DNA from 3 places in the Chromobacterium sp. ASV23 genome. Region 3 is predicted to be linked to each of the others. Evidence: predicted binding sites of a transcription regulator. Region 3 holds the regulator's gene; each other region holds the start of a gene.
The links. The regulator FNR, encoded in region 3, switches genes on or off when oxygen is low (the NO sensors DNR and NnrR bind a similar motif). The targets are predictions, from matches to a motif close to TTGATNNNNATCAA.
Positions count from the first base shown of each region.

Region 1: a site for FNR is predicted at 2,795-2,808, ahead of JHD59_RS01820 (FeoA family protein). Genes of this name have one in related genera too.
Region 2: a site for FNR is predicted at 1,997-2,010, ahead of JHD59_RS14110 (DUF3149 domain-containing protein). Genes of this name have one in related genera too.

Region 1 covers NZ_JAELTR010000002.1:136,296-140,824, reverse strand. The annotation lists gene bfr (bacterioferritin) at 186-653, opposite strand; gene feoB (ferrous iron transport protein B) at 701-2,470, opposite strand; gene JHD59_RS01820 (FeoA family protein) at 2,467-2,697, opposite strand; gene dcd (dCTP deaminase) at 2,912-3,484, shown strand; gene JHD59_RS01810 (glutathione peroxidase) at 3,761-4,237, shown strand; gene JHD59_RS01805 (hypothetical protein) at 4,303-4,529, opposite strand, start outside.
Region 2 covers NZ_JAELTR010000034.1:6,668-11,196, forward strand. The annotation lists gene JHD59_RS14100 (NAD(P)H-binding protein) at 1-850, opposite strand, end outside; gene JHD59_RS14105 (CDP-6-deoxy-delta-3,4-glucoseen reductase) at 902-1,918, shown strand; gene JHD59_RS14110 (DUF3149 domain-containing protein) at 2,084-2,215, shown strand; gene arcD (arginine-ornithine antiporter) at 2,666-4,117, shown strand; gene JHD59_RS14120 (arginine deiminase) at 4,193-4,529, shown strand, end outside.
Region 3 covers NZ_JAELTR010000004.1:87,576-92,104, forward strand. The annotation lists gene hemN (oxygen-independent coproporphyrinogen III oxidase) at 98-1,504, opposite strand; gene fnr (fumarate/nitrate reduction transcriptional regulator Fnr) at 1,611-2,357, shown strand; gene mnmA (tRNA 2-thiouridine(34) synthase MnmA) at 2,437-3,513, opposite strand; gene JHD59_RS03310 (hypothetical protein) at 3,510-4,106, opposite strand; gene JHD59_RS03315 (NUDIX hydrolase) at 4,126-4,529, opposite strand, start outside.

The DNA of each region.
Region 1 (4,529 bases), on a different contig from region 3:
CGGTTTGGATTGAAACCGCCGCAGTATCAAGGAAATAGCCTCGCGCCGCGCTGAGCGGTGTCAAGGTTGCGGCGGATGACATCCTTGCCTCTGCCTTCGTTCCCGCCCTGGCAGAAACTACGCCGCCAAAGACAATGCCCGGCTCATGGCCGGGCATTGGGCGCGCTTCCGCACAAGGAAACGGCTTACATCTGCGCCTGCTGGTAGTTTTCCACGCCCATCAGCTCAATCAGCTTCAATTGCTGCTCCAGCCAGTGCGCGTGGTCGTTTTCGGTTTCTTCCAGCAGCACCATCAGCGCGTCGCGCGTCACGTAGTCGCGCACGCTTTCACAGTGGGCGATCACTTGCTTCAGCAGCGCGCCGACGCGGTACTCCACCTCCAGGTCCGCCTGCAGCATGGCCGGCACGTCCTCGCCCACCTTGATCGGCACCCGGCGCGCCACATTGGGCTTGCCCTGCAGGAACAGGGTGCGGGCAATCAGCGTACGGGCGTGCTCCAACTCATCCTCGCGCTCATGATCAATCCGCTCGAACAGTTTGTTCAGCCCCATGTCCTTGTACATCTCGGCATGGATGAAATACTGGTCGGCGGCGGACAGCTCCTCGGCTAAGAGGTCGTTGAGCAGCGCCAGGGTTTGGGGATCGCCTTGCATGATCGTTTCCTGTTGTTCTTGGTGATTCAAGCCGTCATTCTAGGCGCTCAGCGCATCAGATGCACGCCCTGATAGAAAGCGAAAGACAGCAGCCAGGCCAACAACACCGACCAGCCGACCGACATCGCGGTGAAACGCCAATCCTTGGACTCGCGGTGCATCGCCGCCACCGTGGACAGGCAAGGCACATACACCAGCGTGAAGATCAGGAAGCTCATCGCCGACACCCAGTCCAGATGCTGCACCAGCACCCCGCCCAAGCCGGCCTCGGACACGCCGTAAATCACCGCCAGGCTGCCCAGCAGAATCTCCTTGGCGATGAAGCCGAACAGCAGCGCCACCGCCAGCTCCGCGCGGATGCCTATCGGGTCCAGCACCGGCGACATCGTCTCGCCCAGCACGTAGGCCAGGGTCTTGTCGTGGCCGGCCGGGATGTGGGTCAGCAGCCAGACCATCACCACGCCGGCCAGGATGAAGGTGGACGCCAGGCGCAGGAAGGCACTCACCTCCCCCACCGCCCGCGTCAGCATGTGGCGCGCGCCCGGCAGGCGATACGGCGGCACTTCCAGCAGGAAGGCCTCGTCGCCGCGGTAGCGGCGTTTGAACACCCAGGCGGTGATGATGGCGGCGACGAAAGTCATCAGATACAGGCCTGACACCACCCACGGCGCCTGTGCCTTGCTGAACAAAATGCCAGCGAAGAACACCACCACCTGCAGGCGCGCCGAACACAGCGAAAACGGGATCACCAGCATGGTCAGCAACCGCTGCTTGCGCTCGCGCATCACCCGCGTGCCGAGGATGGCCGGCACATTGCAGCCGAAGCCCATCAATTGCATCACGAAGCCGCGGCCATCCAGCCCCAGCTTCGCCATCATCGCATCCGTGAGGAAAGCGGCGCGCGCCAGATAGCCGCTGTCTTCCACCATGGCCATCAGCACGAAGAAGACGAACAGAATGGGGGCGAAAGTCAGCACAGTCGCCACGCCCTGCCACACGCCGTCCAGCACCAAGCTCTGCAGGATGGCCGGCAGCGAAGCGACGGCAGGCGCCAGCGCCTGGTCCTTGACCCAGTCCAGCACGCCGCCCACGGCGTCCTGCAATGGGGTGCCGATCTGGTAGGTCAGATTGAACAGCAAGGCCATGAAGGCGAAGAACAGCGGCAGGCCCAGCCACGGGTGCAGCAGCCAGCGGTCCACTTTCTCGGTCAGCAGCACCGGCAGCACCGGCGGCAAGCGCCAGCAGCCTTCCAGCTTGCGGCGGGCCATGTCGATGGCGCGCTGCGCCTCCGGCACGTTCTCCAGTTGCGCGTGCACCGCGGGGCCATCCTGCGCGGCCAGCTGGTTCAAGGCGGCATTGAGTTTGGGCCAGCCTTCCATACGCTTGGCCGACACCAGCACCACCGGCGCCTGCAGGCGCTCGGCCAGCGCGTCGGCATCCACCGTCACGCCCAGCAGCTTGGCCTCGTCCGCCATATTCAATACCACCAGGCAGGGCAGGCCGCTGGCCAATACTTGCAAGGCCAGCGGCAGCTGGCGGTCCAGTTGGCTGGCGTTCAGCACCAGCACCGCGCCGTCAAACGGCGTGGACAGCAGCACGTCGCGGACCACCGCCTCGTCATCGGTATAGCCGGTCAGATCGTTGACGCCGGGCAAGTCGATCAGCTCCACCATCTTGCCGCCCAAGAGCAAACGCGAACTGATCAGCTCCACGGTCAGTCCGGGCCAATTGCCCACGCGCTGCGACATGCCAGTCAAGCGGTTGAATAAGGTGGACTTGCCAGTATTGGGCAGGCCGATCAGGGCAAACCGCTTCATGCCGCCGCCCTCACTTCGATATGGCGCGCCAGGCTGCGGCGCAACAGGAAGCGGGTGGCGCCCACTTCCAGCAGCAAGGGGCCGCCCCAGGGCGCGGCCTTGCGCAAGTGGAAACGGCAGCCCGGCACCAGGCCGAAAGCCGCCACGCGGCGGAAGGCTTCTTCAGCCAGATTCAGCCGCTCGACGATGCCGTGGGCGCCGGCGGGAAAGATGTCCAGGGACGACATGATGTTTTTTGTCCTGATAATAACGGGAATAATTTGCATTATTATATCGAATCGCCTCCTTGCCTCTTGCGACAATTTGTCGCAATCCCGGGTCGGCTTGACCGAGGTCAAACGCTTCACGCTCACGCCGCCGCCGGTCAATTCCATAGCCGGAAGCGCCGCTAAACGGTTAAAATTGCAGCCATTGCAATAAACGACACACGGGCCAACGACTATGAGCATCAAATCGGACAAGTGGATTCGCCGGATGGCGGCGGAACAGGGCATGATCGAGCCGTTCCAGCCCAATCAGGTGAAGATGGACGAAGACGGCCAGAAGCTGATTTCCTTCGGCACATCCAGCTACGGCTACGATATCCGCTGCGCCGACGAGTTCAAGGTGTTCACCAACATCAACAGCACCATCGTCGACCCGAAAAACTTCGACCCCAACTCCTTCGTGGAAGTCTCCGGCAAGGGCTACTGCATCATCCCGCCCAATAGCTTCGCGCTGGCGCGCACCGTGGAATACTTCCGCATCCCGCGCAATGTGCTGACCGTCTGCCTAGGCAAATCCACCTATGCCCGCTGCGGCATCATCGTCAACGTCACCCCGTTCGAACCGGAATGGGAAGGCTACGTCACGCTGGAGTTCTCCAACACCACCCCGCTGCCGGCCAAGATCTACGCCAACGAGGGCGTGGCGCAGGTGCTGTTCTTCGAGTCCGATGAAATCTGCGACGTGTCGTACAAGGACCGCGCCGGCAAATACCAGGGCCAGGTGGGCGTTACCCTGCCCCGCCCCTGACCGTACTTTCGTACGATTCTCCAGACAGGATGGCCCCGGCCATCCTGTTGCATTTGCGGCAGCCGCAAAAACCCTCTCGCAATTTCCACCAACTGTTCTAGGCTAAACAAAGGGTTAGCTGACATCCCGGTTGTGCCGACCCTTTGCACAGCAAGCTGTTTCTTCTTGGGGCGTCGCGGTTCCCCCTTGCCGCTACGCCCCCTTTTTATGCTCCTCCCCTTGCCAGGCCCTAAGTCCGCACGCATGCTTGCCTGCTCACGCAAACTAAGGGACCTGATGGACATCTACGACTTCTCCTTCCGTCGCCTGAATGGCGCCGAACAATCGCTGACCGACTACCGCGGCCGCGTGCTGCTGCTGGTCAACACCGCCAGCCGCTGCGGCTTTACCTCGCAATACGCCGGGCTGCAACAGCTGCACGCCGACTACGCCGACCAAGGGCTGACGGTGATAGGCTTCCCTTGCAATCAGTTCGGCGCGCAGGAGCCGGGGACGGCTGACGAGATCGGTGACTTTTGCCAGAAGAATTACGGCGTGGACTTCGTGATGGCCGACAAGATCCAGGTCAACGGCAACGACGCCCATCCGCTGTGGCGCTATCTGAAGCAGCAGCAACCGGGCTTGCTGGGCATTGAAATGATCAAGTGGAACTTCACCAAGTTTCTGGTGAACCGCGAAGGACGCGTGGTCGCCCGCCATGCGCCGCAGACTGAGCCGGCCGAACTGGCCACGGCCATAGAAAAGCTGCTGTAAGCCTTACGCCGCGCCCAAACAAAAGGCCGGACATCGCTGTCCGGCCTGTTATTGCGCTGCCGCCATCAGGACTGGCAATCATCCAGCGAGTTGCGCGCCAAATGCGCCAGCTGATCCAGCTCATCGTCCAGATGCGCCTGCATATCCAGCAAGGCGGCGCGCAGCACCGCCGCCGCCAAAGCCGACTGCTCGCCATTGAACACATGCGCCAACACGCGCAGCTCGCGGCAGGCCGTCAGATCCAAAGGCACCTCCAGCACGCGCACCGTCGGCATATCCAGCTCCGCTCCTG
Region 2 (4,529 bases), on a different contig from region 3:
GGTAATCCAGCACGCTGGGCCAGCGCAGCGCGACGCCAAGCTCGCGCAGGACCCGGCGGTTGTCCAGCCGGCGCGACTCGCCCAGAAAAGACCATTGCTGCGGCGAAACGCTGGCCTTGACCGCCTCGCGCGGCAGCTGCGGCGGGCAGGGCAGGTCCAGCGTTTCGGCCAGCGCCCGATACCAGCGGCTGACCGGCAGCGGCAACGCATCGCAGGCGTTATAGACGCGGATGCCGTGGCGGCGGGACAGGGCCGCCACGCACAGCCGCGCCAGGTCGTCGGCGTGGATGTGGTTGCTCCAGCTGTCTTCGGCGTCCGCTATCAACGGCGTTTGATTGAACAGGCGCGACAGCGGCAGCCTGTCGTCGGCGTAGATGCCGGGCGCGCGCAGGATGGTCAGCGCGCAGCCATGACGGATGGCGAAGCGGCGCAAGACCGTTTCGGCGTCGGCCCGTCGCCAGGCGCGCTCGTTGCGCGGCCGCAGCGCCGCGGTCTCATCCAGCCAGCGGCCTGAGGCGTCGCCATACACGCCGCTGGTGCTGATGTACACCCATTGCTGTGGTATGCTGTCCGCTTTTGCCAGCGCGTACAATAACTTGCGCGTGCGCGGGTCGGTCCGGCCATGGCCGGGCGGCGGCGCGCACAGCAAGGCGGCATCGGCCAGCCCGGCCAGACGAGCCAGGCTGGCGTGGTTGTCCAGATCGGCATGCAGCGGCACGGTGCCCAGCGCGCGCCAGCGCGAGGCTGCATCGGCGGAGCGGCATAGCGCCAGCACCCGCCAGTGGCCGCGCAGCAGCGGCATGGCGCGCCGGGCGACATCGCCGGCGCCTATGATGAGCAAGGTACGCATGGTGTGCATTTTAGCCAGAATTCAGGATTGAGATACGACATGACTTGCCAGGTGAAAGTGCTCCCGAGCGGGCATACATTCGGTGTGGAAGCGCACGAAACGATTCTTGAGGCCGCCCTGCGTCAGGGCGTGGGCCTGCCATACGGCTGTCGCGACGGCGCTTGCGGCGCTTGCAAAGGCAAAGTCGTGGAAGGCGAGGTCAGCCAGGACGGTTTCCAGGAAAAGGCCTTGACCTCGGCCGAGCAGGCCCAGGGCATGGCTTTGTTCTGCTGCGCGCGGCCGCAGGGCGACGTCAGCATCGAGGTGCGCGAAGTGACCGGCATGGGCGACATTCAGATCAAGACGCTGCCGTGCCGCGTGGAAAAAATCGAGAAAATCCACGACGTGGCGGTGCTGAAGCTGAAGCTACCGGTGTCGGAGCGTCTGCAGTTCCGCGCCGGCCAATACATTGATATTTTGATGAAGGATGGCAAGAAGCGCAGCTTCTCCATCGCCAACGCGCCGCACGACGATGCTTTCCTGGAGCTGCATATACGCCATCAGCCGGGCGGCTCGTTCTCCGAGTATGTGTTCCATGAGATGAAGGAGCGCGAGATCATGCGCTTCAAGGGGCCGATGGGTTCGTTCTTCCTGCGCGAAGAGTCTGACAAGCCCATCATCTTCATCGCCAGCGGCACCGGCTTCGCGCCGGTCAAGGGCATCATCGAGCATGCCATCCAGCATGGTATCACCCGACCGATGACTTTCTACTGGGGCGCCCGCACCAAGGCGGATTTGTACATGGCGGAATTGGCCGAAGGCTGGGCCGCCGCTCATCCGCACATCCAATATATCCCGGTGCTGTCGGAAGCCTTGCCGGAAGACAACTGGACGGGCCGCACCGACTTTGTGCACCAGGCGGTGCTGGAAGACTTCTCCGATCTGTCCGGTCATCAGGTGTACGCCTGCGGCGCGCCGGTGATGGTGGAGGCGGCGCATGGCACCTTCACGCGTGAGCGCGGCTTGCCGGAGGATGAGTTCTTTTCCGATGCCTTCTTCCTGGCCAAGGATATGGGCGGCGGAAAGTAGACAAGCTGCTGATCTGTATATGAAAAGCCCCAGGCATGGACCTGGGGCTTTTTGTTTGTCATGCCAGGATGCATCGGATTGACATGGGTCAATTTCAACATCGACAAAGTGGTTATTATGTCGTTGGCAAGGGCGCTAAGGCGCAGAACCTGCGAGGAGAACACGATGGAGCTGCTGACCCTGATGGTATCGGACGATGTGGGCCGCCTCAGTCTGTTGACGATAGTGGTGGCTACGCTGGTAGTGATCGGCGCGGTTTGGGTGATCTTCAAGAACATCAACAAGCCGGGCAAGTAAGGATTCATTCCCGTAGTTTTGGCATTTCCTCTTGATGTGTGTGTTGGCGGATACGGTGGTGGGCCGTATCCGCTTTTTTTTCTCCTGTCGCGCGGGAGCGCGCCTGCTATCCTTCAAGTCCATGATTGATTTGTAAATTTTCCGCAGTTTTTGCGCTGGATCATGTTGTCCGCCATCCCGCCTTTTTTTTCCATTCAGACTTTCTATCTTGAATGTTGTTGCTGAGCCGGCCGCTGTTTTTATGACTTTTCGCCGTATCGCATGACGCCTTGTTGCAAGCTTTAGTCGCATCCGCTGTAGGTCGGCATTTTGTCCATCATGAGCGCTTGATGTAAGTCAATCGAGCCGACGACTCGTCTGGAGACCCTGAATTAACGCGGTATACCATAATTTCAGATGATAAGAATTTAATAATGAATAACGGTTTACATCCCTGATCGGAGAATGAAAATGTCTACTGAAACTGTAAGCCAAGCCGGCGTAGCCGAGGGCGGATCACCCAGGCTGAAGCTAGGCGCGCTGACGGCGCTGGTCGTCGGCTCGATGATAGGCGGCGGCATCTTCTCGCTGCCGCAGAACATGGCGGCCGGCGCCGGCGCCGGGGCCATCCTGATAGGCTGGGCCATCACCTTCGTCGGCATGCTGGCGTTGGCTTTTGTGTTCCAGATGCTGGCCTCGCGCAAACCGGAGGTGTCGGGCGGCGTCTACGGTTATGCCAAGGAGGGTTTCGGTGACTATATGGGCTTCAACTCGGCCTGGGGTTACTGGATTTCCGCCTGGATCGGTAATGTGTCGTACTTTGTGGTGATGTTCTCGGCCCTGGGCTTCTGGATTCCGGCCTTCGGCGACGGCAACACGCCCACCGCCATCATCTGCGCCTCCGTGGTGCTGTGGTGTCTGCACTTCCTAGTGCTGCGCGGCGTGCATGGCGCGGCCTTCATCAACACCGTCACCACGGTGGCCAAGCTGGTGCCGCTGGCCTTGTTCATCGTGTTGATCGTGTTCGCCTTCAAGGTCGATACCTTTAATCTGGACTTCTGGGGCAACGCCAAGCTCGGCACCATCGTCGATCAGGTGAAGAGCACCATGCTGGTGACGGTATGGGTATTCATCGGCATCGAAGGCGCTTCGATGTTCTCCGGCCGCGCCGAAAGCATGAAGGACGTGGGCAAGGCGACCGTGATCGGCTTCCTGCTGACCATCGCGCTCTTGGTCGCCGTGTCGGTGTTGTCGCTGGGCGTGATGACCCAGCCGGAACTGGCCGCCCTGAAGAACCCGTCCACCGCCTATGTGCTGCAAAAGGCCTTCGGCACCTTCGGCGCCAACCTGATGAACGCCGGTCTGGTGATTTCGGTCGGCGGTGCCTTGCTGGCCTGGACCCTGCTGGCCGCGGAAGCGCCTTACCTCGCCGGCAAGGACGGCGTGATGCCCAAGGTGTTCGGCACCCTCAACGCCAATGAAACCCCGGCCGCCTCGCTGTGGCTGACCAATGGCCTGATCCAGCTGTTCCTGCTGATCACGCTGAAGAGCTCGGCCGGCTACCTGGCGCTGCTGTCGCTGGCTACTTCGATGATCCTGATTCCTTACCTGCTGTGCGCCGGCTACTCGCTGCTGGTGGCCAAGCGCGGCGAGGGCTACGCCCAGGGCGAAAGCACCGCCAAGGAATTCTGGACCGCCGCGCTGGCCACTGTGTATGGCGCCTGGCTGATCTACGCCGCCGGTCCCAAGTACCTGTTCCTGTCCATGGTGCTGTACGCGCCGGGCCTGCTGTTCTACCTGTGGGCCAAGAAAGAGCAGGGCCAGAAGCCGTTCAACCTGATCGAAGCCGTGCTGGCTGCCATCGTGGTGGTCCTGGCGGTGATCGCCGTCTACATGCTGGCGGTCGGTCAGATCGGTCTGTAAGCGAAAGATTTCGAAACCAGTCGTGGGGGCGGATAGCCCGCCCCTGAAGTCAAACAAGACTCAAGGAGTATCGTTATGACCAAGTTTGGTGTTCATTCTGAGTGTGGCAAGCTGCGAACCGTGATGGTGTGTCGTCCCGGACTCGCCCATAAGCGCCTGACTCCGGACAACTGCCACGATCTGCTGTTTGATGACGTGATCTGGGTGGAGCGCGCGCAGAAGGACCACGCCTACATGGTCGAACAGATGCGCGCCCGCGGCATCGAGGTGGTTGAAGTGCACGATGCGCTGGCCAAGGTGCTGGACGACAAGGCGGCCCGCAACTGGATACTGGACCGCAAAATCAAGGCCGACAACGTGGGTATCGGCATGCTGCAGGATCTGCGCAGCTGGCTGAACGAAATGCCTTCGT
Region 3 (4,529 bases):
ATGAAAGGACGGCGGCCGGCTGCGCGCGCCTTGCCGCTTGTGTTCCTGCAAGGCGCGCAGGCATGAAATCTCGCGCCGGAGGCGCGAGGGGGATCGATCAGATGGTTTTGGAATAACGGGCGTGAGTCTGCCGTTCGCGCAGATGCCGGTCAAAGATCATCGCGATATTGCGGATCAGGAAACGGCCCTTGGGCTCCACCATCAGGAAGTCGCCGTCGAAGGACAGCAGGCCCTGCTGCTGGAAAACCCGGATCTGCGGCATTTCTTCGGTGAAGTATTGGGCGAAATTGATGCCGTAGATTTCCTCGATGGCCTCCACCGACAGCGAGAAGCGGCACATCAGGCCCTGGATGATGGTGCGGCGCAGCACGTCGTCGTTGTCCAGCGTCAGGCCGCGCACCACCGGCAGCTTTTTCTGATCCAGCGCGGCGTAATAGCCTTCCAGCGTCTTGTCGTTCTGCGTGTAACAGGCGCCGATCTTGCCGATGGATGACACGCCGAAGCCCAGCATGTCGCAGTCGGCGTGGGTGGAATAGCCCTGGAAGTTGCGTTGTAGCCGGCCCTGGCGCAAGGCGACGGCCAGCTCGTCGTCCGGCTTGGCGAAATGATCCATGCCGATGAACACATAGCCGGCATTGGTCAGCATCTTCACCGCGTCCTGCAGGATGTCCAGCTTGACGCCGGCAGGCGGCAGGTCGGCCTCATGGATGCGGCGCTGCGGCATGAATACCGTCGGCAGGTGGGCGTAGTTGTACAAGGCCAACCGATCCGGATCGAGCGCCAGCGCGGTTTCCAGCGTGCGCAGCATCGATTCGCGCGTCTGCAGCGGCAGGCCGTAGATCAGGTCCAGGCTGACCGACTGGATGCCGGCCGCGCGCCCGGCCTCGATCACGGCGCGGGTTTCCTCTTCGCTCTGAACGCGGTTGACCGCCTTCTGCACGGCCGGCTCGAAGTCCTGCACGCCGACGCTGATGCGATTGAAGCCATATTCCGCCAGTTTTTGCATCGTTTCGCGCGAAACCTTGCGCGGATCGATCTCTATGGAATATTCTCCATCTGGCATGAATTCAAAATGGGTGGAGAGCATGCCCATCAATCGTTCAAGCTGGGCATCGGACAGGAAGGTGGGGGTGCCGCCGCCAAAGTGCAGCTGGATGACTTTTTCGCGGCAACCGAGCTGCTCGGCCACCAGGCGGATTTCCTTCTCCAGATAGTCCAGATAGATGTCGGCCTTGCTCTTGTCCTTGGTGATGATCTTGTTGCAAGCGCAGTAGAAACAGACCGTGTTGCAAAACGGTATGTGCACGTAAAGCGATAAGGGCTTGCGGTTGGCGCCGATGCGGCGCTGCTTCAAGCGAAGCAGATAGTCGCTTTCGGAAAAATTGGATGTAAAGCGATCCGCGGTCGGGTACGATGTGTACCGCGGCCCTGAGCCATCCAGTCGTTCGATCAGCTCGCGATCAAACTCAAAATGAGCGGGAGAATAGGGATGGGTGGTTTTCATGTCGTTTTCTGATGGAAAAACTTCTGGTGTACTGGTAAATTTGCGGAAAACCCGTGAACTCAGTATTGATAAGGGTCAACCTTTACCGGCTTGCAGCCCATACAGCATGTCAGAACACAATCACATACCCCTGCATAGTTTAAAAGTCTCTTGCTCCAGCTGTAGTTTGCGCGAGCTGTGTCTCCCGGTTGGCCTCAATCGCGAGGAGATGAGCCAGCTCGATACGGTGATTCGGCAGAGCCGCCGTCTGAAGCGAGGCGAGTACCTGTTCCATAGCGGCGAGTCTTTCAAGTCGCTGTTCGCCGTGCGCACCGGCTTCTTCAAAACCTGCGTCGCCAGCCAGGACGGCCGCGAACAAGTCACCGGTTTCCAGATGTCCGGCGAGCTGATGGGTCTGGACGGCATTTCCACCGGCAACCACAGCTGCGACGCCATCGCGCTGGAGGACAGCGAGGTGTGCGAGCTGCCGTTCAACCGCATGGAGACGCTGAGCCGCGACATCCCCAGCCTGCAGCACCATTTCTACCGGCTGATGAGCCGCGAAATCGTGCGCGACCAGAACGTCATGCTGCTGCTTGGCAATATGAAGGCCGAGGAGCGCATTGCCGCCTTCTTGCTGAACCTGTCGCAGCGCCTGTCCACCCGCGGCTTCGCCGCCAACGACTTCATCCTGCGCATGAGCCGCGAGGAGATCGGCAGCTTCCTCGGCCTGAAGCTGGAGACCGTCAGCCGCACGCTGTCCAAGTTCCAGCAGCAGGGCTGGATCGCCGTCGATCACAAGCATATCCAGCTGGTGAAAGTGGACGATCTGAAGAACCTGATCTCCGGCTGTTCCCACGCCAACGGCCACTGATTCCGGCTTGAAGGAAAAGCGAAAGGCAGGTCATTGACCTGCCTTTTTCATGTCCGCTGATGATGGCCGACGCCAGGGCTTACTGGATGATGCCGCCGCCCAGGCAGATGTCGCCGTGGTACAGCACAGCCGATTGGCCTGGGGTGACAGCCCATTGCTTCTCCTGGAAGCGCAGGCTGGCCTGGCCGTCGACAATGGAAGACAGCGAGCAGGCGGCATCGGCCATGCGATAGCGGTTCTTGGCGCTGTAGTCGCCTGGCGCCGGCGCGTCCGGCAGCGTCCAGCTCAGGTCGGCCATGGACAGCGTCGGCTTCAGCAGCAGCGGGTGGTCGTGGCCTTGCACCACAATCAGCTTGTTGCCCGGGATATCCTTGCCGGCGACGAACCACGGCTCGCCGTTGCCGTCCTTGCTGCCGCCGATCGTCAGGCCCTTGCGCTGGCCCAGCGTGTAGTACATCAGGCCGATGTGCTCGCCCACGACTTTGCCGTCCGGCGTCACCATCTGGCCGGGCGAAGTGGGCAGGTAGCGCTGCAGGAACTCGCGGAACGGCCGCTCGCCGATGAAGCAGATGCCGGTGGAGTCTTTCTTGGCGGCGGTGGGCAGGCCGGCTTGTTCCGCCAGCTGGCGCACTTCGGTCTTCTTGATGTCGCCCAGCGGGAAGATGGCCTTCGCCAACTGATGCTGCTGCAAGCGGTACAGGAAGTAGCTCTGGTCCTTGGTGTGGTCCACCGCCTTCATCAGGTAATGGACGCCGTCCTGTTCCATCTTGCGCGCGTAGTGGCCGGTGGCGATGCAGTCGGCGCCGAGTTCCATCGCGTAGTCGAGGAAGGCCTTGAACTTGATCTCGGCATTGCACAGCACGTCCGGATTCGGCGTGCGGCCGGCCGAGTATTCCTTCAGGAAGTACGAGAACACGCGGTCCTTGTATTCCTTGGCGAAATTGACGATTTCCATGTCGATGCCGACGATGTCGGCCACGCTCATCGCGTCCAGCGCGTCCTGCTTGATGGAGCAGTATTCGTCGTCGTTGTCGTCTTCCCAGTTTTGCATGAACACGCCGATCACTTCATGGCCCTGCTGCTTCAGCAGCCAGGCCGTTACCGACGAATCCACGCCGCCGGACATGCCGACGACGATGCGTTTCTTACCCGTCACGGGGTGCTTCCTTCCTTGCTGTTGCTTGCCTGTTTGACAGGCTCGGGTACGGCCGGCGGCTCGTAACCCGTCATCCAAACTGAAAGGGGAACCACCACGGGCGGTTCCCCGAAATCCTTGAACCAAGTGTCCACCGCCCAGTCCTGATTGGCGGCGGTATCGTGCAGCACGCCGGTGTAGTGCAAGTCCAGAATATGCGGCGCGCGCCATTCAGGTGGCGCCGCATGGTGGAATTTCAACCAGCCCTGGCTATCCAGGTAGCGCAGAAAGGTGGTGACATTGCTGCTGTGGTCCACGCAATCCATCCGGCCTTCGGCCGGGCCGTCATGGAAATTGCCGCCTTTGTCCTGCCAGATCGGCATATCGCGCGCGGCGATGAAGTACAAGGCCTGAACCGCGTCTGCTACCGCCTCGCGCTCGTTTTGCGCCGTATCGGCCTGGAATAGCCGCGCCGCCAGCCAATCACGCTCCTCTGCGGATAGTTCGAAGGAGGCGTGCCTGGAACATCGGTAATGATAACAGATGTTTAGCGCATCGGCGAAGGCCTGGGGCAGGGCGCAAAAGAGCAATAAGGCCAGCAGGGCTTTGATCATAGGCGGTATCCGGTGGGGCTCAGCGCAGGTCGCGTATCAGTTCCAGCGGATACAGTATGCCATTAAGATAGTCGTCGATGCATTGCATCACCACCGGGCTGCGCAGCCGCTGGGACTGGGCGGCGATCTCCTCGCGCGTCAGCCAGTGCACGGCGACGATGCCCTCATCCAGTGCGACGGCGCTTTCGGGCGCGGCGGCGTCGCCGGCGAAGGCGAAGCGCAGATAGGTGATGTCGCTGCCGGCGCGGTCCGCCAGGTAAATGCCGACCAAGCCGCGCGGGGTGAAATGCCAGCCGCTTTCCTCGCGCGTTTCGCGAATGACGGCCTGCGGCAGGGTTTCGCCGCGTTCCAGATGGCCGGCAGGCTGATTGAGCCGCAACCCGTCCGGCGTTTCCTCCTCAATCATCAGAAAACGGCCATCGC